One region of the Shewanella aegiceratis genome, then DNA from elsewhere that is predicted to be linked to it. Evidence: predicted binding sites of a transcription regulator. Region 1 holds the regulator's gene; the other holds the start of a gene.
The links. Region 1 encodes sigma-54, which starts transcription at its own class of promoters, with help from an activator protein. Its sites were predicted from a motif close to GTTGGCACGNNNNTNGNNT; they were not measured.
Positions count from the first base shown of each region.

Region 2: the regulator sigma-54 is predicted to act here: its motif matches at 3,995-4,013, upstream of K0H80_RS00255 (formate dehydrogenase accessory sulfurtransferase FdhD).

Region 1 covers NZ_CP080416.1:3,884,305-3,890,296, forward strand. The annotation lists gene K0H80_RS16855 (KpsF/GutQ family sugar-phosphate isomerase) at 1-97, shown strand, start outside; gene kdsC (3-deoxy-manno-octulosonate-8-phosphatase KdsC) at 99-650, shown strand; gene lptC (LPS export ABC transporter periplasmic protein LptC) at 647-1,204, shown strand; gene lptA (lipopolysaccharide transport periplasmic protein LptA) at 1,191-1,736, shown strand; gene lptB (LPS export ABC transporter ATP-binding protein) at 1,733-2,464, shown strand; gene K0H80_RS16880 (RNA polymerase factor sigma-54) at 2,599-4,086, shown strand; gene hpf (ribosome hibernation promoting factor) at 4,117-4,404, shown strand; gene ptsN (PTS IIA-like nitrogen regulatory protein PtsN) at 4,407-4,850, shown strand; gene rapZ (RNase adapter RapZ) at 4,847-5,695, shown strand; gene K0H80_RS16900 (HPr family phosphocarrier protein) at 5,688-5,963, shown strand.
Region 2 covers NZ_CP080416.1:62,758-68,749, reverse strand. The annotation lists gene K0H80_RS00275 (TorD/DmsD family molecular chaperone) at 160-825, opposite strand; gene K0H80_RS00270 (4Fe-4S binding protein) at 836-2,506, opposite strand; gene K0H80_RS00265 (DUF3306 domain-containing protein) at 2,694-3,284, opposite strand; gene K0H80_RS00260 (DUF3305 domain-containing protein) at 3,284-3,754, opposite strand; gene K0H80_RS00255 (formate dehydrogenase accessory sulfurtransferase FdhD) at 4,049-4,894, shown strand; gene K0H80_RS00250 (substrate-binding domain-containing protein) at 4,918-5,823, shown strand; gene K0H80_RS00245 (DUF294 nucleotidyltransferase-like domain-containing protein) at 5,919-5,992, shown strand, end outside.

The sequences.
Region 1 (5,992 bases):
CGAGAAAGAGATCAACGGCCTGATCGTCACCGACGAGCAGCAGAAGCCGATTGGTGCACTCAACATGCTGGACATGGTCAAGGCGGGGGTGATCTAACATGGCACATCAAGGTTTTTATGGCCCGATAACCGACGTAGTCTGGCAGAAGGCTAAACAGATCAAACTGTTAATCTGCGACGTCGACGGCGTCTTCTCCGACGGTCTGGTCTATATGAGCAACTCGGGCGACGAACTCAAGACCTTCCATACCCGCGACGGCTATGGCGTACGCTCGCTACTAACCAGCGATATTCCGGTGGCCATCATCACTGGGCGTAAGTCGCAGATAGTGGAAGATCGCATGACGGCCCTGGGTATCACCCACATCTACCAGGGCGTCGACAACAAGCTCGAGCCTTATCAGGAGCTGCTTAACCACTATAAAGTGACGCCTGAGGAAGTCGCCTATATCGGCGATGACATGGTGGATCTGCCCGTAATGGAGAAGGTGGGCCTGTCTGTGTGCGTGGCCGACGGTCATCCCTTTGTGCGCCAACACGCCGACATGGTTACCCATATCAAGGGCGGCCACGGCGCGCTGCGTGAACTGACGGATCTCATCCTGCTCAGCCAGGATAAGTTTGCCTCAGCCCACGGAATGAGCATATGAACAGAGTCACGCTGGCGATCATCGCCTTCTTCGGCACAGCACTGATCCTCTATTGGCAGGTTCAGTCGAAAAAGGGCAGCGAAGATCTGGCCCTGGATAATGTCGATCGTCCCGACTACATAGTTCGGGATCTCAAGAGCGTGCAATACAATGATGAGGGTGGCATCAACAGCCGGGTATCGGCCAGTCACATGGAGCACTACGCCGAGCGCAACCAGACCTACTTTACCCAGCCCATCTATCTGGTCTACCCCGACAACGGCGATGCCCAGTGGCGCCTGAGATCCACCAAGGGCACATTGGACAAAAATAGCGGACGGGTCACCCTGGAAAATAATGTTATCATTGATGCCATTAGCCCAGAGGAACCGATTCAGACCATAGAGACCACCTATCTGGAGCTGGATCTCAATACTATGATTATGACATCCGACAGAAGCATTCGGATCACAGGGCGTGATTTCCTCATCACGGGGGAAGGCCTATATGCCGATCTCAACGCCCAAAATATAAAACTGACGAGTCAGGTAGAAGGAACATATGAAACTAAATAGCCTTATTCTTGCGGGCCTGCTGCCCCTGGTCAGTATTGGCGCCCATGCCAAGGTAAACGACCTGCTGCAAGAGGTTAAGATCTCTGCCGCCAGCCAGGAAGCCGACATTAAGAACAACCAGATCATCTTCCACGGTCCGGTCGAGGTCACCCAAGGCTCAATCAAGATATTGGCCAGTGAACTACGCGCCTTCAGCAAAGAGAAGAACAGCGGCAAGATACTGATCGCCACCGGCAACCCGGCCACTTACTCTCAGGTGATGGAAGATGGCCGTCCCGCCTCGGCCAGCGCCAAGGAGATACGTTACGAGCTTTCCAGCCGCACCCTGACACTGATCGGCGACGCCACCCTGGAACAGGAAGGCAGCCAGGTCACGGGTTCGCAGATCCGCTACAACATAGAGCAGCAACAGCTGATCGCCGAGAGCACAGGCAAAGACAGAGTGATCACCATCATTCAGCCTGAAAACTATCAGGAACAGATCCAGCCAGAGCAGAAGCCCGAGAAGAAACCAGAACAGGAAAAACAATGACAGACCTGATCTTGAAGGCGGAGAACCTCGCCAAGAGCTATAAGAGTCGTGCCGTTGTCCAAGACGTGAGCCTCACGGTCAAGACCGGGCAGATCGTCGGCCTGCTGGGGCCAAACGGCGCCGGCAAGACCACCACCTTTTACATGGTCGTCGGCCTGGTACAGAGCGACAAGGGCCGCATCTTTATCGACGATGACGACCTGACGCTAGACCCCATGCACCTGCGCGCCCGCAAAGGCATAGGCTACCTGCCCCAGGAAGCCAGCATCTTCCGTAAGCTCTCGGTGCGAGACAACATCATGGCCGTGCTCCAGACCCGCAGCGATCTTAATAACGATGGCCGCGAAGAGGAGCTGGAACACCTGCTGGAAGAGTTTCACATCACCCATATCCGTGACAGCCACGGCATGGCGCTCTCGGGCGGTGAACGTCGCCGGGTGGAGATCGCCAGGGCGCTTGCTGCCAACCCTAAGTTTATTCTTCTCGACGAGCCGTTCGCCGGTGTCGATCCTATCTCGGTCATCGACATCAAGAAGATCATCGAGCAGCTTAAGAATCGCGGCCTGGGGGTGTTGATCACCGACCATAACGTGCGCGAAACATTAGACGTCTGCGAGAAAGCCTATATCGTCAGCCATGGTAATCTGATCGCCGAGGGCACACCCGCCGAAATCTTAGACAACCAGCAAGTACGAGCAGTGTACTTAGGTGAACAATTCAAGCTATAGTTAATCTTATAATGGGGCCACAGAGGAAATACCATGCGTTAATTGTGGCCTTAGGCACTATCCGATATATTTGTCCGGCACATATAGCCAGAGCTTTCTCATTTTATAATTAGAAACAAGGGAATAGCAGTACGATGAAAGCGTCACTTCAGCTCAAAATGGGTCAGCATCTCACCATGACGCCCCAGCTACAACAGGCCATACGTCTGTTGCAGTTGTCGTCATTAGAGTTGCAGCAGGAGATCCAGCAGGCATTAGAATCCAACCCGCTACTGGAGTTGGATGAAGAGCAGGAGAGCGCCAGCATCGAGCTGCAAGACGATAGCGTCAGCGACAGCTTCGACAACAAGTACGACGACAAGATAGAGCTGGATTCGAGCCAGGATAACTCAGGGGTCGAGACCTCAGACGCCCTGACTCAAGACTCAATGCCAGACGAGCTGCCGGTGGATACCACCTGGGATGAGGTCTACACTGCCTCGCCAAACTCAAGCTCGGGCGCCATGCGCGACGACGACATGCCTTTTCAGGGCGAGACCAGCGAAGGTCTGTATGAACACCTGGAATGGCAGAAGAACCTGACCCCTTTTTCCGATAACGACCTGGCCATCGCCACCGCCATCATCGACGCCATCGACGAGCGCGGTTACCTGACCCAGACCTGCGAAGATATTCTCGAGGCCATGGGCGACCCAGAGATCGAACTAGACGAGGTCGAGGCGGTGCTCAAACGGGTACAACACTTCGACCCTATTGGTGTGGCGGCCCGCGACCTCAGCGAATGTCTGACGATTCAGCTAGCCCAATACAGCGACGACACGCCGCACATCGCCAACGCCCGCATGCTGATCAAGGAGCACCTGGATCTCATCGCCGGACGCGACTTCCGTCTGCTGATGCGCAAAACCAAGCTCAAGGAAGATGAGCTGAGGGATGCCATAGCCCTGATCCAGACCCTGAATCCCCGTCCCGGCCTCGCCATCACCGCCAGCCGCGACGAGTACGTGATCCCGGATGTGACCGTCACCAAGAAGAAGGGACGCTGGGTAGTCGAGCTCAACCCAGACAGCATGCCCAAGATCAACGTCAACCAACAGTATGCCGCCATGGCCCGCAGCACTAAGAGTCAGGCGGATGGCCAGTTTATTCGCGGTCACCTGCAGGAAGCCAAATGGTTCCTCAAGAGCCTGGAGAGTCGCAACGAGACCCTGCTCAAGGTGACCAACTGTATCGTCGACTTCCAGCAAGGTTTCTTCGAATTTGGCGAAGAGGCGATGAAGCCCATGGTACTTAACGACATCGCCGAGGCGGTGGAGATGCATGAATCCACCATCTCGCGTGTGACCACGCAAAAATATATGCATACCCCGAGAGGGATCTTCGAGCTTAAATACTTCTTCTCCAGTCACGTCGGTACCGACGATGGCGGAGAGTGCTCTTCAACAGCAATACGTGCCTTCATTAAGAAGCTGGTTGCTGCGGAAAACCAGAAAAAGCCATTGAGCGACAGCAAGATGGCTCAACTCTTGGCCGAACAGGGTATTAAGGTGGCTAGACGCACCATTGCCAAGTATCGCGAGGCAATGCTTATACCGCCCTCGAATCAGCGCAAGAGCTTATAAAACAAACCTGGAAACTGGAGGACTATCTTTATGCAAATAAACCTGACTGGGCACCATATCGAGATCACCCAATCTCTACGAAGCTACATCGAAGAGAAATTCACAAAGCTTGAACGTCATTTCGATCAGATCAATAATGTGCACGTTGTATTAAATGTCGAAAAGTTGCAACAGAAGGTTGAGGCAAAGTTACATCTCCGTGGCGGAGAAGTGTTCGCAACATCCGAACATGCGGACATGTATGCCGCGATAGACTCCCTGATTGACAAACTCGATCGTCAGGTCATTAAACACAAAGAGAAGCTTACTAAACATTAACGATGGAACTGAGTACCATCCTGCGGCCGGAGTGCACCACCTGCGCCACTCCGGGCAGTAAGAAAAAGGTACTGGAGCTTATCAGCGACTTAGCCGCTGTCCAGTACCCCACCCTCTCCTCTCAAGAAATATTTGAAAGCCTTCTGGCTCGAGAGAAAATGGGCAGCACAGGTATAGGCAATGGTATCGCGATTCCTCACGGACGGCTGACTAACATAGATCAACCCGTGGCCGTACTGGTGAAATGTGCTGAACCAATCGCATTCGATGCCATTGACAATCAGCCCGTCGATATCCTTTTTGCGTTATTGGTGCCCGCAGATCAATGCGAGCAACATCTTAGCACCCTGGCCGCTATGGCCGAGAAGCTCAATGATAAGGCGATCATGAAGCAGCTAAGAAAGACACAAGATGAATCCGAACTCTATCAGGTGATCACCCAATGAAATTGGTTTTGGTATCCGGACGCTCAGGATCGGGAAAATCCGTCGCACTCAGGGTCCTAGAAGATCTAGGCTACTACTGTGTCGACAATCTGCCCTTGCAGATGATGGAGTCCCTGCTGGAGCAGCTCAAGGGACGCAGCGATCTCGTGGCCATCAGCGTCGATGTGCGCAACATGCCCAGCGAAGAGATCCAGCTGGAAAAACAGCTGGCCAAGCTCCCCAAAGATACCGAAATCTTAAGTTTCTTCCTGAACTCCAGCGACAATGTGCTGCTCAAGCGCTATAGCGAGACCCGCAGACTACACCCGCTGTCACGCTCTAAGGTCTCCCTCAAGGAGGCAATTCAGCTCGAGGGCAAGTTGCTCGACCCCATCGCCAAACTCGTGGATCACTATATCGACACCTCTAACCTCAACATCTATGAGTTGAGCGACAAGGTGCGCGAGATCCTGCTGGGCACGGTCGACAAGGAGCTGGTGATCAACTTCGAGTCCTTCGGCTTTAAATATGGCATGCCGACCGAAGCCGACTTCATGTTCGACGTGCGCTTCCTGCCCAATCCCCATTGGGAACCTGAGCTAAGGCCTCTGACCGGCCTGGATGAGCCAGTGCAGCAGTTTCTGAGTCAGCAGCCACTGGTCAACAAGTTCATCTGGCAGATCGAAAACCTGCTGGAAACCTGGTTGCCTCACCTGGAGCGCAACAACCGCAGCTACCTCACCATCGCCATCGGCTGCACCGGCGGCCAACACAGATCTGTCTATGTGACCGACCAGCTCGCCAAGCTGTTCAACAAGGGCAAGCATAAGGTTCAGGCGCGCCACAGAGAACTAAAGCATGACTAAGTTGGCTCGCGAGCTGACCATCTGCAACAAGTTGGGCCTGCACGCCAGAGCGGCGACCAAGCTGGCGGTGCTCGCCGCTAAGTTTGACGCCGAGGTCACCCTGATCCAGGGCGATAAACAGGCCTCCGCCGCCAGTGTACTCGGCCTCCTGATGCTCGAAACCGGCATGGGTAAAACCATCACCATCACCAGCGAAGGCAAAGATGCCCAGGCGGCCTTAGATGCCATCAGCGCCCTTATTGACGCCAAATTCGATGAGGCCGTATAATCGGCTCGCTTTGCGGTGCCCGCTTAATT
Region 2 (5,992 bases), 690 kb from region 1:
CTTGATGTTGACTCAATTTAGGCTCTAGTCTCATCATCTCGGTCGATTAGGCTTTGCAGACAAGTCGACACTAAGACCAGAACCCGACGCTTGGTGAGGGTTGCCCCTCGGTTTCAATATGTCGGCGCGTTGGCGCCGACCACTAAGCTAAACCACAACCTAGGACGCGAGTTCGCTGGCTGTCGGTTCAATCTTCTCCGCTTCGCTGCCAGGGCAGTTCACCGGAATATCTAACTTAAGTTGCTCAAATTCGTTGGCTTCGATAACGAAAAACGCCTTGGCTAGCTGGGCCACGGTGGCATAGAAGGCCGCGCTCGGCGCCCGTCCCAGGTGGTCACAGAAGCGCTCGATCCAGCTGCCGATGTGGCGTTGGTAAAACGCCAACTGGCGGAAGCCAGGCGCCTCGAGGATCAGGGTGCCCATCACCTCACACAGGGCGGCCACATGATCTTCCGGCTCCTTCACCTCTTCGCTGCGCTCAAACCCCAGCTGAGCCAGATCCTGTCTGAGCAGGGCCAGCGGCTTGTCCATCAGCGAGCCCGTCATGAACCAGCTGCCATAGGGCAAGATCTCACCGCTACCCACGCCGAGGAAGATGTTGAAGTACTCATCTTCCAGCTGCTCAGGGGTAAACTGCTCCGCCGCCAATTTCAGCGCCAACCAGGCCTTGGTCATGTCGCTGTCATCGTCGGCATCTATCTCCAGGGTGGAAAGGAACTGCAATAGTTCAGCACTTGGCTGCTTGCGTAAAAGCGCCGCCAAAAGCTGGTAGATATCGGCTCTCAACTGATCGTTTTCTGAAACTTCTCTTACTAATTCGGTCATGGCTAAACTCTTATCGCAGTTGCTTTTCAGGATCTTGAAGTATGTCTTCAAACATGTCTTTTACCCGGCAGTCGCTACACATCTTCAGACGCTCGGTATTGGCACTGAAGGCACTGTGTCCGCCGACTACATCCAGCATCCGTTGCACCATGGATTGGGTGGCGAATGGGGTACCACAACGAATACATTCGAACGGGGCCTCCTCATTCAGGGTTTGACGGCTCTGACGAGCTGTCGCATCGAAATTAATCTGTGGTGTCAGGCTGATCACCTTCTCCGGACAGGCCGACTCACACAGGCCGCACTGCACACAGGCTTGCTCGACAAAATAGAGCGCCGGCTTCTCGCCGCCGTCGGTCAGCGCCTGAGTCGGACAGGTCGACACACAGGAGAGACACAGGGTGCAGTTATCGGTATTAACACTCACCTTGCCGTAAGGAATATTGCTCTTGCTCAGGCAGGCATCGGTAGAGGCCGCCTGGCTGTTGAGGTGATCGATCGCCGCGTAGAGGGTCTCACGCTTGGTAGTGGCGGCAAATTCGCCCGGCACTATCATGGGCCAGCTGGCACTCGGCTCGATCAATGTGGCCAGGTCGGCAATCTGACTGGCCTCAATCACGCTGACGCGCTGTGGCTGACCCATCTCGTCGAGGATCTCGTTGGCCAGCTTGAGCTCGCCGTTGAGCATCTGGGTCAGGGTTGGCGCCGTGGCCTCTGTGTTGAGCACCAAGATCTGACGCGCGCCCCAGGCCAGGGCCGCCATCCAATGATCCATGCTGGCGACCGTGATCTCCTCCAGCTCCACCGGCAAGATGGCACCGGGTAGCTCATCGCCGATCAGCGTGGCACCCAGGCTGGCATCGTGGAACAGGATCACAGGCGCGGTCTGCGCCGCACTGCGAAAACGTGTCACCAACTTGTTCAGGTAGGAGTGCAGCGCCTGTGGCGTCGGCAGGTCATAGCTGATGGCGCCGGTCGGACAGGCATTAGTACAGCTGCCCGCTCCGTGGCAGAGGTAAGGGTCGATCTCTATCTTATGGTTCACGCTGGCGATGGCATCGGCGGGACAGAAGTTGAGGCAGCGGTTACAACCATCGATGCCGTTTCTGTGGTGGGCACAGATATCGCTGTTTACCTTGACGTAGCGCGGCTTGTCGAACTCGCCGATCAGCTCGGGCAGCTGGGCGATGGCATCCATCAACTTGGCCTCATCCTGCCCCACGTAGAAGTAACCCGGCGGCAGCATCTCGAGGTTAATGCATGGCGCTTGGCTAAGGTCGAGGATAAGATCGAAATGGGCCTTGCGAATGGCCACCAGGCTGAGATCGGCAGTGCCATTGTCATGCTCAACCTTGACCTGGAATTGACCCAGGAAGCCTTTGATTTCGATGAGCTTGTTGTAATAACTCTCGACATCTTCGGCGGCGTTCATCACCTTCTCCAGGTGGTCTTCATCCTGACTGGTGATCGACTCGTTGGCCAGAATGGCGCGCTGACCCATGTTGGCCAGCTTGTCGGCCGCCAGGCGTGCCAAGTCTTCCGGGCCAATGATCAACACATTGCCCTCTGTGGTGTAACTCACTGTGGGTGGGATCAGGTTTTGCAGAATTTGTGTCTGTCCCAACACTTGCTGGCGCACCTGTTTCAGGTGGGCCAAATTGTCGCTCGTCTCTAAATGCATGCTCACATTGCGTTCCTAAGCAGTATTTGGCTGCTGTATCAGCCGGGTGGCTGTTGTGCTCTAACGGCATGCGCTTGTTGCGCCAGCTTCACCCTGAGTTCAACGATTATCTAACTCGTTGTTAATTGTCGTTAATACAGCAATTCACGTACCAAATTTATGGATTTAAAAGCACTCTAAACTTACCTTAAACAACAGGAGGCTTGGTTGAGGCCTGTATTTCTGGTTCATTTTGGGACACCTCGCCGGATGCCCTGTCCAAATTGTCCTCGACCTGCGCCGCAGCATTTTCCTGCTGTGCCAGCTGGGTTTCCGCAGTCTCGGCAGCCGCCTCGACCGCCTCGTCATCCTTGGTCAGATGCCTGAAGACCTTCTTGGCTAACTCGGCCGATACCTCGGCGGTCAGCTTGGGCTGATCTGTATAGTCCAGGGCATATTCCAGCAGGCCATCGATCTCGTGATAGTGTGGCTGCTTCCACAACGCCCTCAGGGCCGCCGTCTTGGCATCAGGATCGACATTGTCGGCCATGAAGCTGGCGAAGCTGCCGCCCACCTCTATCTTCTCGGGATCCGGCAGGTCCTCGGCGGTCAGTATCTTCTTCTCTTCGGGAGCGACTTGGTCGCTAGCTTCGACACCGTCCGCGCCTTCGGCCTCAACCGATGGCTCGACCGGCGTTTCCTGGGCCTGTTCGGCCAGACGCGCCGCCTCTTCCTCGGCCTGCACCTGTTGGCGACGCTGGGTCCAGCGTGCGAAGAGTCCGCTTGGCTTATCACTCATCAGGACACTAGCCCCCTATCCGGATTGGTGCTCGGTCCCTCGTTCTTACGACGATTGACATGCTTACGCCTATGGGCGCAGATCTCCACCTCGCCGTGACGGGTAATGAAGGCCTCTATCCAGCAGGCGATCGCCTTAGGCATGGGGAAGTTCAGCACTGGGGTGTCACCCTCCAGGCAACCGGCTGCGACATTTTGGTCGGCCGAGATATAGGCGGGCACCCAGGTGCCATCTTCCAGCTCGTCGCACACCACGTAGAGCATGGCATTGTCCATATCCAGGTTAATGCGATAGCTGCCGCGCTCATCTTTGTAGAGTTCAAGCATCACTATGTGGGCCCCGGCAGGCGCGGGCTGGGTGGCGGGAACTATCTGATCTAATTCCCAACTTTCAGCGGTCCAGCGCCCCATCTGTTTCTCCACCTTTTTCAGTGAGACATACATGGGCCATTGACTTTCGGTATGTTGCATTGCGTCTCCGTTTTGCCTAGCAGGCCGGCGTATTGCTGATTCGCCGGGCATTGGGTTAGCGATAGACCTAACGAAGCAATTTACATGCCATCGCTAGAAGGGGAATAGTTTGAACTGGATCATCAAATCCCTAACAAGCGTAGGACAATTTGTCCTAAAAGCCATTTTGGCCGGGACAGAAAAGGGCGACATCGCACAAAGTCGACGCCTGGATCACGCATTTACACTCGAAATCCTTGCGTAGGAACGATACTTGCTATGCTCAATGCGCCCCAATGCAACAAGACGAGAGCAATGACAAGTTTCAAACACCCCACACTGGTCAAGACCCAAGCCGATGCCCCGCTCACCATGGCGGTGAAAGCCATCAACGAGCAGGGCGAAGTAGTCGACAAATATATCGCCTGCGAGCGCCCCCTCACCCTCTACCTGAACTGGCGCCCCATAGTGACTCTGATGACACTGGGTGCCCGTCCCGAAGCGCTGGCACTGGGCTATTTGAAGAACCAGGGCTTCATCAGCGACGTCCATCAGCTCGAGTCTGTGATTGTGGATTGGGAGGTTAACTCGGCGGCGGTGATCACCAAGGAGTCGACGGCGCACCTGGAAGAGAAACTGGCGGAGAAGACAGTCACCACAGGTTGCGGCCAGGGCACCGTCTATGGCGGCTTCATGGATGGCGTCGAGGATATTCGCCTGCCCACGCCGCAGCTGAAACAGAGCATGCTCTACAGCCTGCTCAATAACATCAGCGCCTACAACGAGACCTATAAGAATGCCGGTGCAGTGCATGGCTGTGGCCTGTGCGAGGGCGATCAGATCATCGGTTTCGTCGAAGATGTCGGCCGTCACAACGCGGTCGACACCCTCGCCGGCGAGATGTGGCTCAAGCAACAGGGCGGCGGCAACAAGCTGTTCTACACCACAGGGCGTCTCACCTCGGAGATGGTGATCAAGGTGGCCAAGATGGGCATCCCCGTCCTGCTTTCGCGCAGCGGTGCCACCCAGATGGGGCTGGAACTGGCCCAGAAGCTAGGGATCACCATGATCGCCCGCGCCAAGGGGCGCCACTTCCTCATCTATCATGGTGCGGAAAATATCGAATTTGATGCCACACCGCCGAAGCGTAACCTAGGTTAACGGCGAAGGTTAAAGGATTATCCATGACTGAACCCAGCGAACTCGTCTACATGAGCGCCAAACAGGTCGCCGAATATCTCGACCTGAACGAGAAGAAGGTCTACTCCATGGCCAATGACCGCATTTTGCCCGCCACCAAGGTGACGGGTAAATGGTTGTTTCCCAAGATTTTGATCGACCGTTGGGTCATGGACTCCTGCCATAGCGGCATGCTGTCGGATCGCATGCATATCACGGGAAGCGACGATCCCCTGCTCTCCATGTTGGTGGCCCGCCTCATGTCTAAGATAGGCAAGAGCGATCTCATCAGCTACAGCTCAACCGGCTCCCGCATGGGGCTGGATCTCCTGTCGCGCGGCTATGCCGACGTCTGTACCCTGCACTGGGGCAACGTGGAGGAGCGCAACATACGTCACCCCGCCCTGCTCAAGGGCTACCCCAACCACCAGCAGTGGGTGATGGTGCACGGCTACACCCGTCAGCAGGGGCTAATGATGCGCAGCGAGATGCACCACAGATGCCAGGAAGAGGAGAAAGTGATCGGCCTGCCCTGGCGCTGGGTCGGCCGCCAAGCTGGCGCAGGTAGTCAGCAACATCTGGAACACTGGCTGATCAAGCAAGGTGCCAGCATAGAGCAGCTCAATCCGCAGATCACCGCCTATAGCGAGCGTGAACTGGCGGGCTTCATCGCCCGTAACGAGGCCGACATCGGCTTCGGCTGTCAATCGGTGGCGCTGGAGAGCGGCCTAAGCTTCGTGCCTCTGGTGACCGAATCCTTCGATTTCGTGATGCCCCAAGGGATCTACTTCCGTCGTCAGCTCCAGGCCCTGTTCGAGATGCTCGGCAGCACCCAGACCCGCCAACTGGCGGCTCAGCTGGGCGGTTATGATCTCAGCCAGTGCGGCCAGATGTTGTGGACGGCCCACTAAGCTAAGGGATCTTTTTAGGCCAGGCGCCACACATAGCCTGGTCTATGGGGTAGTATGTTAGCCATGACAGGAGAAAATCAGCCACAGGCAGATCTATGGAAGCAGAGTTAAACGAGATCCAAAACTTCTTAAGCCAATATCCCCCGTTTAACGCCCTGCCCGACGAGGT